DNA from 3 places in the Streptomyces sp. NPDC003077 genome. Region 1 is predicted to be linked to each of the others. Evidence: riboswitches for the same ligand, from Rfam matches in the RefSeq annotation. Region 1 holds a riboswitch; each other region holds the start of a gene.
What was found. A riboswitch is a leader RNA that binds a small molecule or an ion and turns the genes downstream of it on or off. The one in region 1 is predicted to bind thiamine pyrophosphate.

Region 1 (5,012 bases):
GCGCCCCGGCCTCCCCGGCCGCCGGAAACGGCAACGGTCAGGGGAAGCAGGGGAACACGTCCGCGAACGTGGACCTGGCCGCGGCCGTGAGCGACGCCGCCGAGCCCGCGGGCGCCGGACTGACCGCGGTGATCATGGTCTTGGCCCCGGTCCTGGCCGGGGTCGCCGCCATTCTGTTCCTGCTCATCGGCTACATCCTCCGGGGGGTCGGGCCGGAACAGACCGCGGCCGAGCCGCTGATCAACGTCGGCTGGGTGTTCGGGGGCATCGCCGCCGCCGGGCTGCTCGTCGCGATGGCCGGCATGGTGCTCACCGCCCTGCGCAACGGCGCCACGTCGACGCGCGCCGGGCACGTCCGGGGCCCCGCACGGGAAGTCGAGCTCGCCCGGGAGGCGTGGCGCGAAGCCCTCCTGGAGCGCGGCCTGCACCCGTTCCTGCGCGAGGCACTCAAGCAACCACCCATGGGGCCCGTCCGCGGCGCCTCCCGCTACGTGCCGCGGCGCGGCAGTGAAGCCGAAGGCCGGATCCCTGCCCTCGGCTACTCGCGCCCCGACTTCACCAGCCCGGACGGCGGACCGCCCGCCGCTCCCCGACCCCGCTTCACCAGCCCGGACTTCACCAGCCCCGACTACGGAGGTCCCGACCACCAGCCGGACTGACCCGCCACACCCGCCCGCCGCCGGGCAGGCCGCGAGGTGCCGCCCACGCGGTCACCGGGCAACGGAGGAGACGCGGCCGACCGCGACGGCACGGCGGGCCACCACGGGCAGTGCGGCGCAGCCGGGCCGCTGATGATCAGCGGCCCGGCTGTCGCCGTTGTCGGCGGACGTGCGGATGCGCGGGCCGCCCGACTGCGGGCGGGGGGCGGCTACTGACGGCGTGCGGCTACGGGTGCCGACCGGCCTGGGGAGTCCGCTCCCGGTCGGTCCGTGGCCCTCGTCGCCGTACTCCGTGCGCTCAGTCGGCGATCGGCAGGTACACGCGGTTGCCCGCCGCCGCGAACTCCTTCGACTTCTCCGCCATCCCGGCCTCGACGTCGACGGCCAGGTCGCCGCCGTGCTCGCGGCGGATGTCCTGGGAGATCTTCATCGAGCAGAACTTCGGCCCGCACATGGAGCAGAAGTGCGCCGTCTTCGCCGGTTCGGCCGGCAGGGTCTCGTCATGGAAGGCCCGTGCCGTCTCCGGGTCGAGCGCCAGGTTGAACTGGTCCTCCCAGCGGAACTCGAACCGCGCGTCGGACAGCGCGTCGTCCCACTCCTGCGCCCCCGGGTGGCCCTTCGCCAGGTCGGCGGCGTGTGCCGCGATCTTGTAGGTGATGACGCCGGTCTTCACGTCGTCGCGGTCGGGCAGGCCCAGGTGCTCCTTGGGGGTGACGTAGCAGAGCATCGCGGTACCCCACCAGGCGATCATCGCGGCGCCGATGCCGGAGGTGATGTGGTCGTAGGCGGGCGCGATGTCGGTGGTCAGCGGGCCGAGGGTGTAGAACGGCGCCTCCTCGCAGATCTCCTGCTGGAGGTCGATGTTCTCCTTGATCTTGTGCATCGGGACGTGCCCCGGGCCCTCGATCATGGTCTGCACACCGTGCCGCTTGGCGATGGTGTTGAGTTCGCCCAGGGTGCGCAGCTCCGCGAACTGCGCCTCGTCGTTGGCGTCGGCGATCGAGCCCGGCCGCAGGCCGTCACCCAGGGAGTACGTGACGTCGTACGCCGCCAGGATCTCGCAGAGCTCCTCGAAGTGCGTGTAGAGGAACGATTCCTTGTGGTGCGCCAGGCACCAGGCGGCCATGATCGAACCGCCGCGGGAGACGATGCCCGTCTTGCGGCGGGCCGTCAGCGGCACGTACCGCAGCAGCACGCCGGCGTGCACCGTCATGTAGTCCACGCCCTGTTCGGCCTGCTCGATGACGGTGTCCTTGTAGATCTCCCAGGACAGCTCCTCCGCCTTGCCGTCGACCTTCTCCAGGGCCTGGTAGAGGGGGACGGTGCCGATGGGGACGGGGGAGTTGCGCAGCACCCACTCGCGGGTGGTGTGGATGTTGCGGCCGGTCGAGAGGTCCATGACCGTGTCCGCGCCCCAGCGGGTCGCCCAGGTCATCTTCTCCACCTCCTCCTCGATGGAAGAGGTGACGGCGGAGTTGCCGATGTTGGCGTTGACCTTCACCAGGAAGTTCTTGCCGATGATCATCGGCTCGATCTCCGGGTGGTTGACGTTCGCCGGCAGGACGGCACGTCCGGCCGCGATCTCGTCGCGGACGAACTCGGGCGTGACGTTCTCGCGGAGGGCGACGTACTCCATCTCCGCGGTGATCTCGCCGCGCCGCGCGTAGGCGAGCTGCGTGACGGGGCGGCCGTCCCGGCTGCGGCGGGGCAGCCGGGGGCGGCCGGGGAAGACCGCGTCGAGGTTCTTCAGGCCGCCGCGCGGGGAGGTGTGCTTGAGGCCGTCGTCCTCGGGCCGCGGCGGGCGGCCCGGGTACTCCTCGGTGTCGCCCCGGGAGATGATCCAGTTCTCCCGCAACGGGGCGAGGCCGCGGCGGACGTCCGTTTCGATGTTCGGATCGGTGTACGGCCCCGACGTGTCGTACAGCGTCACGTCCTTGCCGTTGGTGAGGTGCACCCGCCGGACCGGGACCCGGAGGTCCGGCCGCGAACCGGTGAGGTAGCCCTTGTGCCAGCCGATCTCCTGGGCGGAGCCACTGGTTTCGGACACGCGTGCATCCTGCAGAGTCATGAAGACCCACTCCCTACGCCGGCATTACCCGGTAACAGGTTCGGCGGTCGACGCAGCGGTTTCCGTGTCCGACGCCGGCTGGTGCCGGCGGCCCACGGAGGTCAGCGCCCTCTCAGCCCGGTGCTCCGAGCTCCCGCGATTGCAAAGGTGCCCCTACGGTAGCCGCCGATGTGGCGCGGTGCACAGGGGGCCCTGCCGGTTCTTGCGATGATCGGACGGTGACGCGTACCGAGTCCTCCCCGTCCGGCCACTCCCACGGGCACGCGCACGGGCACGGTCCCGCCGCGCCCGTTTCCCGCCATCTGCGCAAGGTCGTCGCGGCGGTGCTGATCCCCTTCGCCGCCGCGGTCGTGGCCGGTTTGGTCCTGCTGTGGCCGGGCGGGGCGCCCGGGCACGCGCCCTCCGGTGTGGGGTTCGACCAGCCCACCGAGCAGGCCAAGGTCCTTTCGGTGGACGAGGTGGACTGCGCCGCGGTGCACGCCCAGCCACAGCCGCCGCCCCAGGGGGGCGCGGGCGCCCGGCCCGGCGCCGAGAAGCGCGGCGCCCGCTGCGAACGGGCTAAGGTCGAGGTCACGACCGGCAAGGACAAGGGCCGCACCTTCGAGACGATCGTGACGCCCGACGCCTCCCGCCGCTACACGGCCGGGCAGGACGTGGTGGTCTCCTACGCGCCCAAGGCGCCGCGGGATTTGCAGTACTCCGTCACGGACGTGAACCGGACCGTCCCGATGTGGGTGCTCGCCGCCGTCTTCGCCGGCGCGGTCGTGGTGGTCGGCCGGCTGCGCGGCGTCCTCGCGCTGGTCGCGCTGGTGGTGAGCTTCGGGGTGCTGACGCTGTTCATCCTCCCGGCCATCCTCCAGGGCTCGAATCCCTTGCTGGTGGCGGTGGTCGGGGGCAGCGCGATCATGCTGATCGCGCTCTACCTGTGCCACGGCCTGACGGCCCGCACGTCCGTGGCGGCGCTCGGCACGCTGGTCTCGCTGCTGCTGATCGGGCTGCTCGGCTCGGTGTTCATCGGCTGGGCGGCGCTGACCGGCAACACCGACGACCAGACCGGTCTCGTGCACGGCCTCTACCCGGACATCGAGATACGCGGGCTGCTGCTGGCGGGCATCATCATCGGCTCGCTGGGCGTCCTCGACGACGTGACGGTGACCCAGACCGCCGCCGTCTGGGAGTTGCACGAGGCCGATCCCTCCACGCACTGGCGCACGCTGTACCGGTCGGCCATGCGGATCGGCCGGGACCACATCGCGTCGGTGGTGAACACCCTCGTCCTCGCCTACGCGGGCGCGGCGCTGCCGCTGATGCTGCTGTTCTCCATCGCGCGCAGCGACGTCGGCACCGTGGCCACCAGCGAGTTGGTCGCGGAGGAGATCGTGCGCACGCTGGTCGGCAGCGTGGGACTGGTGGCGTCGGTCCCGCTGACCACGCTGCTCGCGGTGCTGGTCGTCTCGGCGGACCGCACGCCGGGAGGCCGCGCGGCGAGGGGCCGCACACCGAAGGGTCGCGCGCCGAAGGGCCGGGGACGGGCGGTGGTGCCCGGTGGTGGTGCGCCCTCCCCTGCTGCCGGGGCGGAGGCGTACGCGTCCGGTGCGTCGGCGGCGTCCGGTGCGTCGGCGGCGTACGAGGCCGGCGCGCCGTACGGCGAGGAGCGGGCGGCGGCGTCCGGGGGTGTGCCCGGGCCTGGTCCCGCCTCGGACCCGCTGTCCGGCCCGGTACCGGTCGCTCCCGTCGGCCGGGCCGCGGCCAGGCGCGGGGGACGGGGACGGCGGCGCAAGCACTGACGGGGCCCCGGGGCGCTCCCGGTGCCGTCGTACCGGTGCCTCACCCCGCCTTCTGCGCCTCGGAAAGAATGCGGTCCAACATCGTCTCCAGCGTGTCGTGCACCTCCTCCTGTCCGATCGGCACCAGTCGGTCCGTACGGTCCAGGAAGGCCACCAAGGGCGGGGCGCCGGCCCGGAAGAGCGCGCGTTCGTCCCCGACCTGGAGGCCGATGAAGACGTCCCCGAGGCGACCGGCCGTGGAGGGCGCGATGCGCACGTCGCCCTCGCCGGAGGGTCTGCTGAGCCCGTCGAGGAGCAGTTCACGCCCGAAGGCCCAGGTCACCGGGGCGTCCCCGGGCAAGTCGAAGGTGAAGTGGATGGCGTAGGGGTCGGCACTGTCAAAGGTCAGCTCCACCGGAATCCGAAAGGCGAGTTCCTCGGACACGAGGAAGCTCATAATCACTTCTGCCTGCACTGTGTCGGTCATCAGCCTCTGCCCCGCAGTGGTCGAATACGGCC
Region 2 (5,012 bases), on a different contig from region 1:
GCAGGAGCGTGAGCGTCCCGGAAAGGCCCTTGACGACCTTGCCGTCCTTGATGAAATCGGCCGGCACGTGCAGTGCCCTGTTCTCGCCGCGGCGCACCGCGATCAGCTGGCCCTCCTTCACCAGCTGTCGCACGCGGGTCACCTCGACGCCGATCTGTTCGGCGATGTCGGGGAGGGTGAGCCAGGCGGGGACGAGTCCATCGATCTTTGCGTCAATCTCGGTCACGGGACAAGCCTGCCACCTCCCACTGACAGTCGGTAGCGGGGCATCGCCTTCGGGGTGCCGGGCGGGCGCCGCCCGATACCCGGCGCATCGCCCCGCAGGGCCGTGAACCCACGGCTTTTCGGAGGCCCGGGTCCTTCCAGGGCCGGGTCTCCGCTCGTCCCGTACCTGACGGAGCGTCGCCTTCAGCGCCTCACAGCACCGCCGACTTCAGGGGCTCAGCGCCTCACAGCACCGCCGACTTCAGGGGCACCGAGGCGTCCGCCGCGAGCCTGCGGTCCAGGGCGGCGCCGCGCTCGATGAGCTTGCGCCCCTGCGCCAGGTCGCGCGGGCGCCCGACGGCGAGGAGGGCGACGAGGCGGCCGTCCCGCAGCCAGATCACGGACCAGGCGGCGTTGTCCGGGTCGCCGCGCCAGATCAGTTCGTCCGCCTCCGCGTGGTGCCCCGCGTACTGGACGAAGCGGCCGAACTGCTCGGACCAGAAGTACGGGACCGGGTCGTAGACCTGGCCCTCCGCCTCGCCGCGGGCGATGTTGGCGGCGACGGTGCGGGGGCCCTGGAGCGCGTTGTCCCAGTGGTGGACGAGCAGCCGGCTGCCGTACCGGGCGGACGGGAAGGAGGCGCAGTCGCCCACCGCGTACACGTCGGGGACGGAGGTGCGCAGCCGCTCGTCGGCCAGGACGGAGCGGTCGTGGGGGGACAGTTCGACGCCCGAACCGGCCAGCCAGCCGGTCGCGGGCCGGGCGCCGATGCCCACCACGACGGCGTCGGCGGGCAGCGTCGTGCCGTCGGCGAGGGCGACCGCGCCCTTCTCGATGGCGGCGACCCGCGTCCCTGTGTGCAGCCGCGCGCCGCAGTCCGCGTACCAGCCCGTCATATGGGCGGCGACCTCGGCGGGCAGCGCGCCGGCCAGCGGGCGGTCGGCGGCCTCGACGACGGTGACCTGGCACCCGGCCTCGCGGGCCGCGGTGGCGAACTCCGCGCCGATCCATCCGGCGCCGACGACGACCACGTCGCACTGGTCCGCCAGTATGGGGCGCAGCCGCGTGGCGTCGTCCAGGGTGCGGAGCATGTGGACCCCGTCCACGCCTTCGCTGCCGGGCAGTGTGACCGGTTCGGCGCCGGTGGCGATCACGAGGTGGTCGTACGGGATCGGACCGGTGTCCGTCTCGACCACCTTGGCCCCGGCCGCCAGCCCCGTGACGTAACGACCGAGGTCCAGATCGATGCCGAGCGCCTGGAAGTCCACGTCGAAGGCCGAGCCCTCGGCCTTGCCGAGCAGGACCGCCTTCGACAGCGGCGGCCGGTCGTACGGCGGGTGCGGCTCGGCGCCGACGAGCGTGATCACTCCGCGCCAGCCTTGCTCGCGCAGCGCGACCGCCGTCTGGACGCCGGCCATCCCGGCGCCGACGATCACAACGCGTCGCGTGCGGTCAGGTGTGGTCTCGAAGGCCTTGCTCTGCTCGCTCACCCGATCACTGTAAAACGGCATCTTTCGGCGTTCGCAGCACCGCGCGACGAGATGTGCGACACAGCGTGACCACCGGTGACACGGGGCACGAGAGAAGCCCGGACGCCGGTCGCGCACCATCTCAGGGCGCCCGATCCGCCCCTCCGCGCCCTCAGGCGCCCCGCCGGTGCCCGAGGGGGCGCTCCCTTACGACCCGTCGGCGGCCCGTACTAGGGTGACGGGAACACGCACTCGCGGGAGCCCTGACGCATCGGGCTGAGAGGGAGGCTGCTGCGGCCTCCGACCGTACGAACCTGATCCGGGTCATGCCGGCGAAGGGAGGGGCTGGACACCCATGCACGCACCTGCTGCGACAACCGCACCGCACCCCGATGTCCTGGTCGTCGGAGGCGGCGTCATCGGCCTGGTCACGGCCTGGCGGACGGCCCTGCGGGGCCTGCGCGCCGCCGTCGTGGACCCGGCGCCCGGGGGCGGGGCGGCGCACGTGGCGGCCGGGATGCTGGCCGCCGTCAGCGAACTGCACTACGGCGAGGAGACCCTCCTGGGACTCAACCTCGCCTCGGCACGCCGTTATCCGCGATTCGTCGCCGAACTGGAGGAGGCCACCGGACAGGACGTCGGCTACCGGCGGTGCGGCACGCTCGCCGTCGCCCTCGACGCCGACGACCGCGCCCACCTGCGCGAACTCCACGCCCTCCAGCACCGAACGGGCCTGGAATCCGAGTGGCTGAACGGGCGCGAGTGCCGCCGCCTGGAGCCGATGCTCGCGCCCGGCGTGCGCGGGGGCCTGCGGGTGGACGGCGATCACCAGGTGGACCCGCGGCGGCTGACCGCCGCGCTGCTCACCGCCTGCGAGCGCGCCGGGGTCGCCTTCCACCGTGCTCAGGCCGAACGGCTGATCGTCGCCGCGGGGCGGGCCAAGGGGGTGGAGCTGGCCGACGGGACGGTCCTGACGGCCGGTCAGGTCGTGCTGGCGGCGGGCAGCCTCAGCGGGCGGCTGGCCGGGGTGCCGGACGCCGTGCTGCCGCCGGTCCGCCCCGTCAAGGGCCAGGTCCTGCGGCTGCGGATGCCGGCCGGACCGGCCGGGGCCCCGCCGTTCCTGTCCCGGACCGTCCGGGCCGTGGTGCGCGGCGGCCCCGTCTACCTGGTGCCTCGGGAGAACGGCGAGCTGGTGCTCGGCGCCACGAGCGAGGAGATGGGCTGGGACACCACCGTCACGGCCGGCGGCGTCTACGAACTCCTGCGGGACGCGCACGAACTCCTGCCCGGCATCACCGAGCTGCCCCTGGTGGAGACCCGCGCCGGACTGCGGCCCGGCTCCCCCGACAACGCGCCGCTCCTGGGGCCGACCACGCTGCCGGGCCTCCTTCTGGCGACCGGTCACTACCGCAACGGCGTGCTGCTCACCCCCATCACGGGCGAGGTGATGGCCGAGGTGCTGGTCTCGGGGCGGCTCCCGGAGGAGGCCCGTCCGTTCACGCCCGACCGCTTCCCGCCGATGACGGGTGCAGGGACGGGGACGGGCGGCACGGCGACCGGGGAACGTGCCCTTTCCGGCGAGCACGGCCTCAATGCGGGGGCGCGGGAAGGCGCGCTTCAGGAGCAGTCGGCGTAACGGTGCCCCCATAAGGCCCGCCGCTCCTCCTGTATGCCTCGTGCCCCGCCACCCATGGGGCCGCCGCCATGCCTGTGGCCCCCTCACCCAACGCCCTCCCACCCCCTCCCCCTCCCCCTCAGCGAACGCGGCTTTCTCATGAACACCCATCTGTCTTCACACCCGCCCGCACAAGGAAGGCCCCGCCAGTGACCGCCACCACCGTGTCCGTCTCCGTCAACGGCGAGTCCCGGGAGATCCCGGGCGGACTCACCCTCGACCGGCTCGTCGCCACCCTCACCCAGGCCCCCAGTGGCGTGGCCGCCGCGCTCAACGAAGCCGTCGTGCCGCGCAGCCTGTGGCCCGCCACGCCGCTCGGCGACGGCGACCGGGTCGAGGTCCTCACCGCCGTGCAGGGAGGCTGATCCCACCATGGCCGACGATCTGCTCACCCTCGCCGACACCACCTTCCACTCCCGTCTGATCATGGGGACGGGAGGAGCGCCCAGCCTGGACGTTCTGGAGCGCTCGCTGATCGCCTCCGGTACGGAGCTGACCACGGTTGCCATGCGGCGACTGGACCCGACCGTGCAGGGCTCGGTCCTGTCCGTACTCGAACGGCACGGGATCCGCGTCCTGCCCAATACGGCGGGGTGCTTCACGGCGGGCGAGGCGGTGCTCACCGCCCGGCTGGCCCGCGAGGCACTGGGCACCAACTGGATCAAGCTCGAAGTGGTCGCCGACGAGCGCACGCTGCTCCCCGACCCGGTGGAGCTGCTGGACGCCGCGGAGACCCTGGTGGACGACGGTTTCGTCGTCCTGCCCTACACGAACGACGATCCCGTGCTGGCCCGCAAGCTGGAGGACGCGGGCTGCGCCGCGATCATGCCGCTGGGCTCGCCGATCGGCTCCGGCCTCGGCATCCGCAACCCGCACAACTTCCAGCTGATCACCGAGCGCGCGGGCGTCCCGGTCATCCTCGACGCGGGCGCCGGCACCGCGTCGGACGCCGCGCTCGCCATGGAGCTGGGGTGCGCGGCCGTGATGCTGGCCTCGGCGGTGACCCGCGCGCAGGAACCCGTCCTGATGGCGGAGGCCATGCGGCACGCGGTCGAGGCGGGACGGCTGGCGCACCGCGCGGGCCGCATCCCGCGGCGCCACTTCGCCGAGGCGTCCTCGCCGACGACCGGGCTGGCGGCCCTGGACCCGGAGCGGCCCGCTTTCTGATCGCGATCGGTGGTGCCGACAGGCCGTCCGGCCGTCCGTGGGACTCCTCGGAGTTCCCCACGGACGGCCGGACGGCTTTGTGGGCCGCGACGCCCTACGACCGGACGGACCTGCGGCTGGGCGGGACTGCGAGTGGGCAGACGGCCCTGCGGCCGGACGGCCCTACGGGCGGGCAGCTCCGCCGCCGGACAGCCCGCCCGAGCGAAAAGCCCTGTAGCCGAAAGGCAGCCCGCCCCCCGGACGGCCGTCTCAGCGCGCCGCCGCCAGTTGCGACTCCGGCGGCGCGGCCGTGATCACCTCGTCCAGCATGTCCCGGGAGGCCATCAGCGCCTCGATCGTCCCGGTGAGGCGTTCCCGTTCCCGCTGGAGTTCGGCCACCAGGTCGGCGCAGGTCGGCACCAGCCTGCCGTCGTCCTCCCGGAGGCAGGGCAGCACGTGGGCGATGGTGGTGGTGTTCAGGCCGGACGTCAGGAGGGAGCGGATGCGGCGCACCGTCG
Region 3 (5,012 bases), on a different contig from region 1:
AGCAGTGGATCGAACTCTTTTGGAGCGCGACAGGCTTGCGGCGGCGATCAACACATCATTCCAAGAGCCCGCGTCAATCACCTCGACTTCGTTTCCACCCCTGAAGCTGTGCGCAGAGAGTATAAGTTTCAGGAGCTCGCCCGCTACTTCGTCTTCAACGAAGATAATCGCTCGGAGGTGACTTTCCACGCCCAGCAATTCATGCAGATCTGCTTCGCGAGATGGGCGCAGGATCAATGGATCGTCGTTGCGGCGCACACAGATTCGCACGAATTCTAGTGGGACTCTAGTGATGAAGCTAGGTGAATGGGTGACCGCAATCACTTGTACCCGGGAAGCGCGTGCCAGGCGAGCGAGGTCATCGGCGAGGGCCGCATGCCCGCGGGGGGCAATACTTGATTCCGGCTCATCCAAGATTACTACGGTGTTTTCGTAAGGGTGCCTCACGAACCATCTCATTCTATGCACCGAAAGTTCGCCGTAGCTCATCGAGAATGAGTCGATCCAGTCATTTCTTCGCCGGGCTCGCACGAATGGGAAGATGGGGCCAAGCTGCTTGTCAACTCTAACCGGATGATAAATTACCTCCTCGTACGAGATCCCAAGAATGTCCCTCAGGGCATCCAGATATCTTCTGGTTTGCAGCCAGTCATCTCCATCTTGAAGGTTAAGGACGCTTTTCCTTCGTGAGTCTTGAAAGAACATGGATATCTCAGTCGGAACTTCAATCGTGGTGTGAACGTCCGGCCATACCTTAGCTGGACTTTCATCCTCCCCCTCCCTGCGCTCTAGATTTACGGAGTAGCAGATCCCCTCGTCCTTCATGCGCACTGTGACACGGACACTTCCACCGAGCGGACTATCTCTGTTTTCGATGTCCAAAAAGGGCGGCTGGTCGGATCTCCAAGCTCTGGACCAAAGTGACTGCGAAATGCATTTCAGCAAGGTGCTTTTCCCTGATCCGTGCAGCCCGGAGATTATAGTGAAGGGTGCAAGTTCGATGCTTTGCCCGGGAAAGGGTGATCCACTGCCGAACTCCAGAGACTCCACCTGGATGTCCGGGGTGAACTTCTTCATCCCCTGCCAGAGCTTGAAGGAAGCCTGAGATATTGCCGCCATATGTCACCACTCGCGTCAGCAACTAAAAGCATGCGGGTCAATGCGCAGGATAGTCGATTCGCTACGAAGAGTAAGGTGATTCTGCGAGACTGCGCCATGCAATCCGGATCCAACCGTTGCCGAACGTCATAGCGCTGGCGGAGATCGCAGCCATGCCGCGGGGGATGGACTTCCCTGTCTCTGGGCCGTCCCTGGGCCGTGCGAGGCCAACCAACGCTGACAGTCGGCACCCACGGGTGACCACCCCCACCCCTCTCTCGCCAGGGCCCCACGAGTGGATCTGCGACACTTGAAGAACCATGCCTGCACCAGGAGAACTCACCTTCATCGCGCCGCGCGGAGCCAAGAAGCCGCCGCGGCACCTCGCCGATCTCAGTCCCGCCGAGCGCCGTGAGGCGGTGGCGGCCATCGGGGAGAAGCCCTTCCGGGCCAAGCAGCTTTCGCAGCACTACTTCGCGCGGTACGCGCACGACCCGGCGCAGTGGACCGACATCCCGGCCGCGGCGCGGGAGAAGCTGGCCGCGGAGCTGCTGCCGGACCTGATGAGTGTGGTGCGGCACATTTCCTGTGACGACGACACCACGCGCAAGACGCTGTGGCGGCTGCACGACGGGACGCTCGTGGAGTCCGTCCTGATGCGGTACCCGGACCGGGTCACGATGTGCATCAGCTCGCAGGCGGGGTGCGGTATGAACTGCCCGTTCTGCGCCACGGGGCAGGCGGGGCTGGACCGCAACCTGTCCACCGCCGAGATCGTCCACCAGATCGTCGACGGGATGCGCGCGCTGCGTGACGGCGAGGTGCCCGGTGGGCCGGCGCGGCTGTCGAACATCGTGTTCATGGGCATGGGCGAGCCGCTGGCGAACTACAACCGGGTGGTCGGCGCGATCCGGCGGCTGACCGACCCGGAGCCGGACGGGCTGGGGATCTCGCAGCGCGGCATCACCGTCTCGACGGTCGGGCTGGTCCCGGCGATGCGGCGGTTCGCGGACGAGGGGTTCAAGTGCCGGCTGGCGCTGTCGCTGCACGCGCCCGATGACGAGCTGCGGGACACGCTGGTCCCCGTCAACACGCGCTGGAAGGTGCGGGAGGTGCTGGACGCCGCGTGGGAGTACGCGGAGAAGTCCGGGCGCCGGGTCTCGATCGAGTACGCGCTGATCCGGGACATCAACGACCAGGCGTGGCGCGGTGACCTGCTGGGCCGGCTGCTCAAGGGCAAGCGGGTGCACGTCAACCTGATCCCGCTGAACCCGACGCCGGGCTCGAAGTGGACGGCGTCCCGTCCCGAGGACGAGAAGGCGTTCGTGCGGGCCATCGAGGCGTACGGGGTGCCGGTGACGGTCCGGGACACCCGCGGGCAGGAGATCGACGGGGCGTGCGGGCAGCTCGCGGCCTCGGAGCGCTGACCGTCCGCTGATACGGTGTGATCGAACAAATGCACATTCCGACAGGGGAGCGCCACAGCGCTGAGAGTGCGGCAACCTTTGGGCCGCAGACCCTTGAACCTCGCCCGGGTCATTCCGGGTAGGAAGTTCGGTCTCCTCATGCTGTTGCGCCCCGCGCGGGGTCGTTCGTCCGTTTCGTGTGGACGCGCGGCCTTCGCGCGGGGCCGCGTCTCTTCCTGGCCAGCCAGGAGGAATCCAGTGACCACCAAGACCCGGCTCACCGCCACCGCGCTCGCCGTCGCGGCCGGTATGACCGCGCTCGCCGCGTGCGGCGGATCGGGCGGCGGCAGCGGCGGTGAGGCGGACGCCAAGACCGTCACGCTCGTCAGCCACGACTCCTTCGCCGTCTCCGACGCCGTCCTGAAGGAGTTCACCCGGCAGACCGGCTACAAGGTCGAACGGCGCAAGGGCGGGGACGCCGGGCAGGCCGTCAACCAGGCGATCCTGTCCAAGGGCAACCCGCAGGGCGACGTCTTCTTCGGGATCGACAACACGTTGCTCTCGCGCGGTCTGAAGGCGGGCATCTTCACGCCGTACGCGGCCAAGGACCTCGCGAAGGTCCCGGCGGAGTTCCAGCTCGACAAGGACGAGCACCGGGTGACGCCCGTCGACTACGGCGACACCTGCGTCAACTACGACCGCGCCTACTTCGCCGAGCACAGGATCGCGCCGCCGAAGACCTTCGCCGATCTCGTCAAGCCCCAGTACAAGGACCTGCTCGTCACCGAGAATCCGGCGACCTCCTCGCCGGGGCTCGCCTTCCAGCTCGGCAGCATCGGCGCGTTCGGCGAGGACGGCTGGCAGGACTACTGGAAGAAGCTCAAGGCCAACGGCGTCGAGGTGGTCGACGGCTGGGAGCAGGCCTACAACGACCGGTTCTCCGGATCGGGCGCCGGCCGCGGCAAGGGCGACAAGCCTCTGGTGGTCTCCTACGCCTCCAGCCCGCCCGTCGAGGTGCTGGGCAAGAAGCCCGCCCCCAAGGAGGCGCCCACCGGTGTGGCCACCGGAACGTGCTTTAGGCAGATCGAGTTCGCGGGCCTCCTGAAGGGCGCGCGGAACGAGAAGGGCGGCAAGGCGCTGCTGGACTTCCTGGTGGGCAAGGCGTTCCAGGAGGACGTGCCGCTGAAGATGTTCGTCAACCCGGTGCGGACGGACGCCGAGGTGCCGGAGCTGTTCACGAAGTACGGGGAGAAGGTCGAGCGGCCGGAGACGGTGCCGCCGCAGGACATCGCCGAGCACCGTGAGCAGTGGATCAAGCAGTGGTCTTCCCTCGTTCTGAAGTAGCGGTATCCCGAAGAAGGAAGGCGTCGGGGCGGCGCCGGGGGCGGTCCGCGGCCGTGCGGCTGGGACTGCTGGTGGTGCCGCTCGTCTTCTTCGGGGTCTTCTTCGCCTACCCGGTCGCGGCCATCGTCGGGCGCGGCCTGAAGGACGGCGGGAACTGGCAGTTCGCGCGGGCCGGGGAGGTGCTGACCGACCCGGACGTGCTGCACGTCCTGTGGTTCACCCTGTGGCAGGCGGCGGCCTCGACGGGGCTCACGCTCCTGCTCGCGCTCCCCGGCGCGTACGTCTTCGCGCGCTTCGATTTCCGGGGCAAGCAACTGCTGCGGGCCGTGGTGACCGTGCCGTTCGTGCTGCCGACCGTGGTGGCCGGGTCGGCGTTCCTGGCGCTGCTCGGGCGCGGCGGGGTGCTGGACGAGCTGTGGGGGGTGCGGCTGGACACCTCGGTGTGGGCGATCCTGCTCGCGCACGTCTTCTTCAACTACGCCGTCGTCATCCGCACCGTCGGCGGACTGTGGGCCCAGCTCGACCCGCGCCAGGAAGAGGCGGCGCGGGTGCTGGGCGCCGGGCGGTTCGCGGCCTGGCGGCGGGTGACGCTGCCCGCCCTCGGGCCGGCCGTCGCGGCGGCGGCCCTGATGGTGTTCCTGTTCACCTTCACCTCCTTCGGGGTGGTGCAGATCCTGGGCGGCCCGAGGTTCTCCACCCTGGAGGTGGAGATCTACCGGCAGACCGCCGACTTCCTGGACCTGCCGACGGCGGCGGTGCTCACCCTCCTCCAGTTCGCCGCGGTGCTCGCGCTGCTGGGCCTGCACGCCTGGACGGTGCGCCGCCGCGAGACGGCGCTCACCCTCGTCGACCCGGCCCGCACCGCCCGCCGGCCGCGGGGCACCGGGCAGTGGGCGCTGCTGTGGGGGACGCTGCTGCTCGTCGCCGTCCTTCTGGTGCTGCCGCTGCTCGTCCTGGTGGAACGCTCCTTCGCCGGGGAGGGCGGCCACACCCTGGCCTTCTACCGGGCGCTGACCTCCACCGACGCGAACGGCACCTTCTCCGGGGCGCCCCTGAACGCGGTGCTGACCTCGCTGTCCTACGGGGCGGCGGCCACGGCGATCGCCCTGGTGGTCGGCGGACTGGCGGCGGCGGCGCTGGCCCGCCGGGACGGCGGCCGGCTGC

Region 2: linked by a shared signal. The riboswitch ahead of thiO (glycine oxidase ThiO) and the one ahead of thiC (phosphomethylpyrimidine synthase ThiC) in region 1 are both predicted to bind thiamine pyrophosphate.
Region 3: linked by a shared signal. The riboswitch ahead of ABZX96_RS21830 (thiamine ABC transporter substrate-binding protein) and the one ahead of thiC (phosphomethylpyrimidine synthase ThiC) in region 1 are both predicted to bind thiamine pyrophosphate.

What each region holds. Positions count from the first base shown of each region.
Region 1 is NZ_JBEXNM010000010.1:12,293-17,304, reverse strand. Features, by position in the region: gene ABZX96_RS09570 (hypothetical protein) at 1-659, shown strand, start outside; gene thiC (phosphomethylpyrimidine synthase ThiC) at 958-2,727, opposite strand; TPP riboswitch at 2,721-2,874, opposite strand; gene ABZX96_RS09560 (YibE/F family protein) at 2,946-4,514, shown strand; gene ABZX96_RS09555 (SsgA family sporulation/cell division regulator) at 4,555-4,980, opposite strand.
Region 2 is NZ_JBEXNM010000007.1:83,977-88,988, forward strand. Features, by position in the region: gene ABZX96_RS07380 (Rv2175c family DNA-binding protein) at 1-226, opposite strand, end outside; gene ABZX96_RS07385 (FAD-dependent oxidoreductase) at 450-1,622, opposite strand; TPP riboswitch at 1,918-2,031, shown strand; gene thiO (glycine oxidase ThiO) at 2,029-3,309, shown strand; gene thiS (sulfur carrier protein ThiS) at 3,498-3,713, shown strand; gene ABZX96_RS07400 (thiazole synthase) at 3,721-4,515, shown strand; gene ABZX96_RS07405 (MerR family transcriptional regulator) at 4,765-5,012, opposite strand, start outside.
Region 3 is NZ_JBEXNM010000033.1:32,798-37,809, reverse strand. Features, by position in the region: gene ABZX96_RS21840 (AAA family ATPase) at 1-1,077, opposite strand, end outside; gene rlmN (23S rRNA (adenine(2503)-C(2))-methyltransferase RlmN) at 1,419-2,525, shown strand; TPP riboswitch at 2,559-2,668, shown strand; gene ABZX96_RS21830 (thiamine ABC transporter substrate-binding protein) at 2,763-3,848, shown strand; gene ABZX96_RS21825 (iron ABC transporter permease) at 3,902-5,012, shown strand, end outside.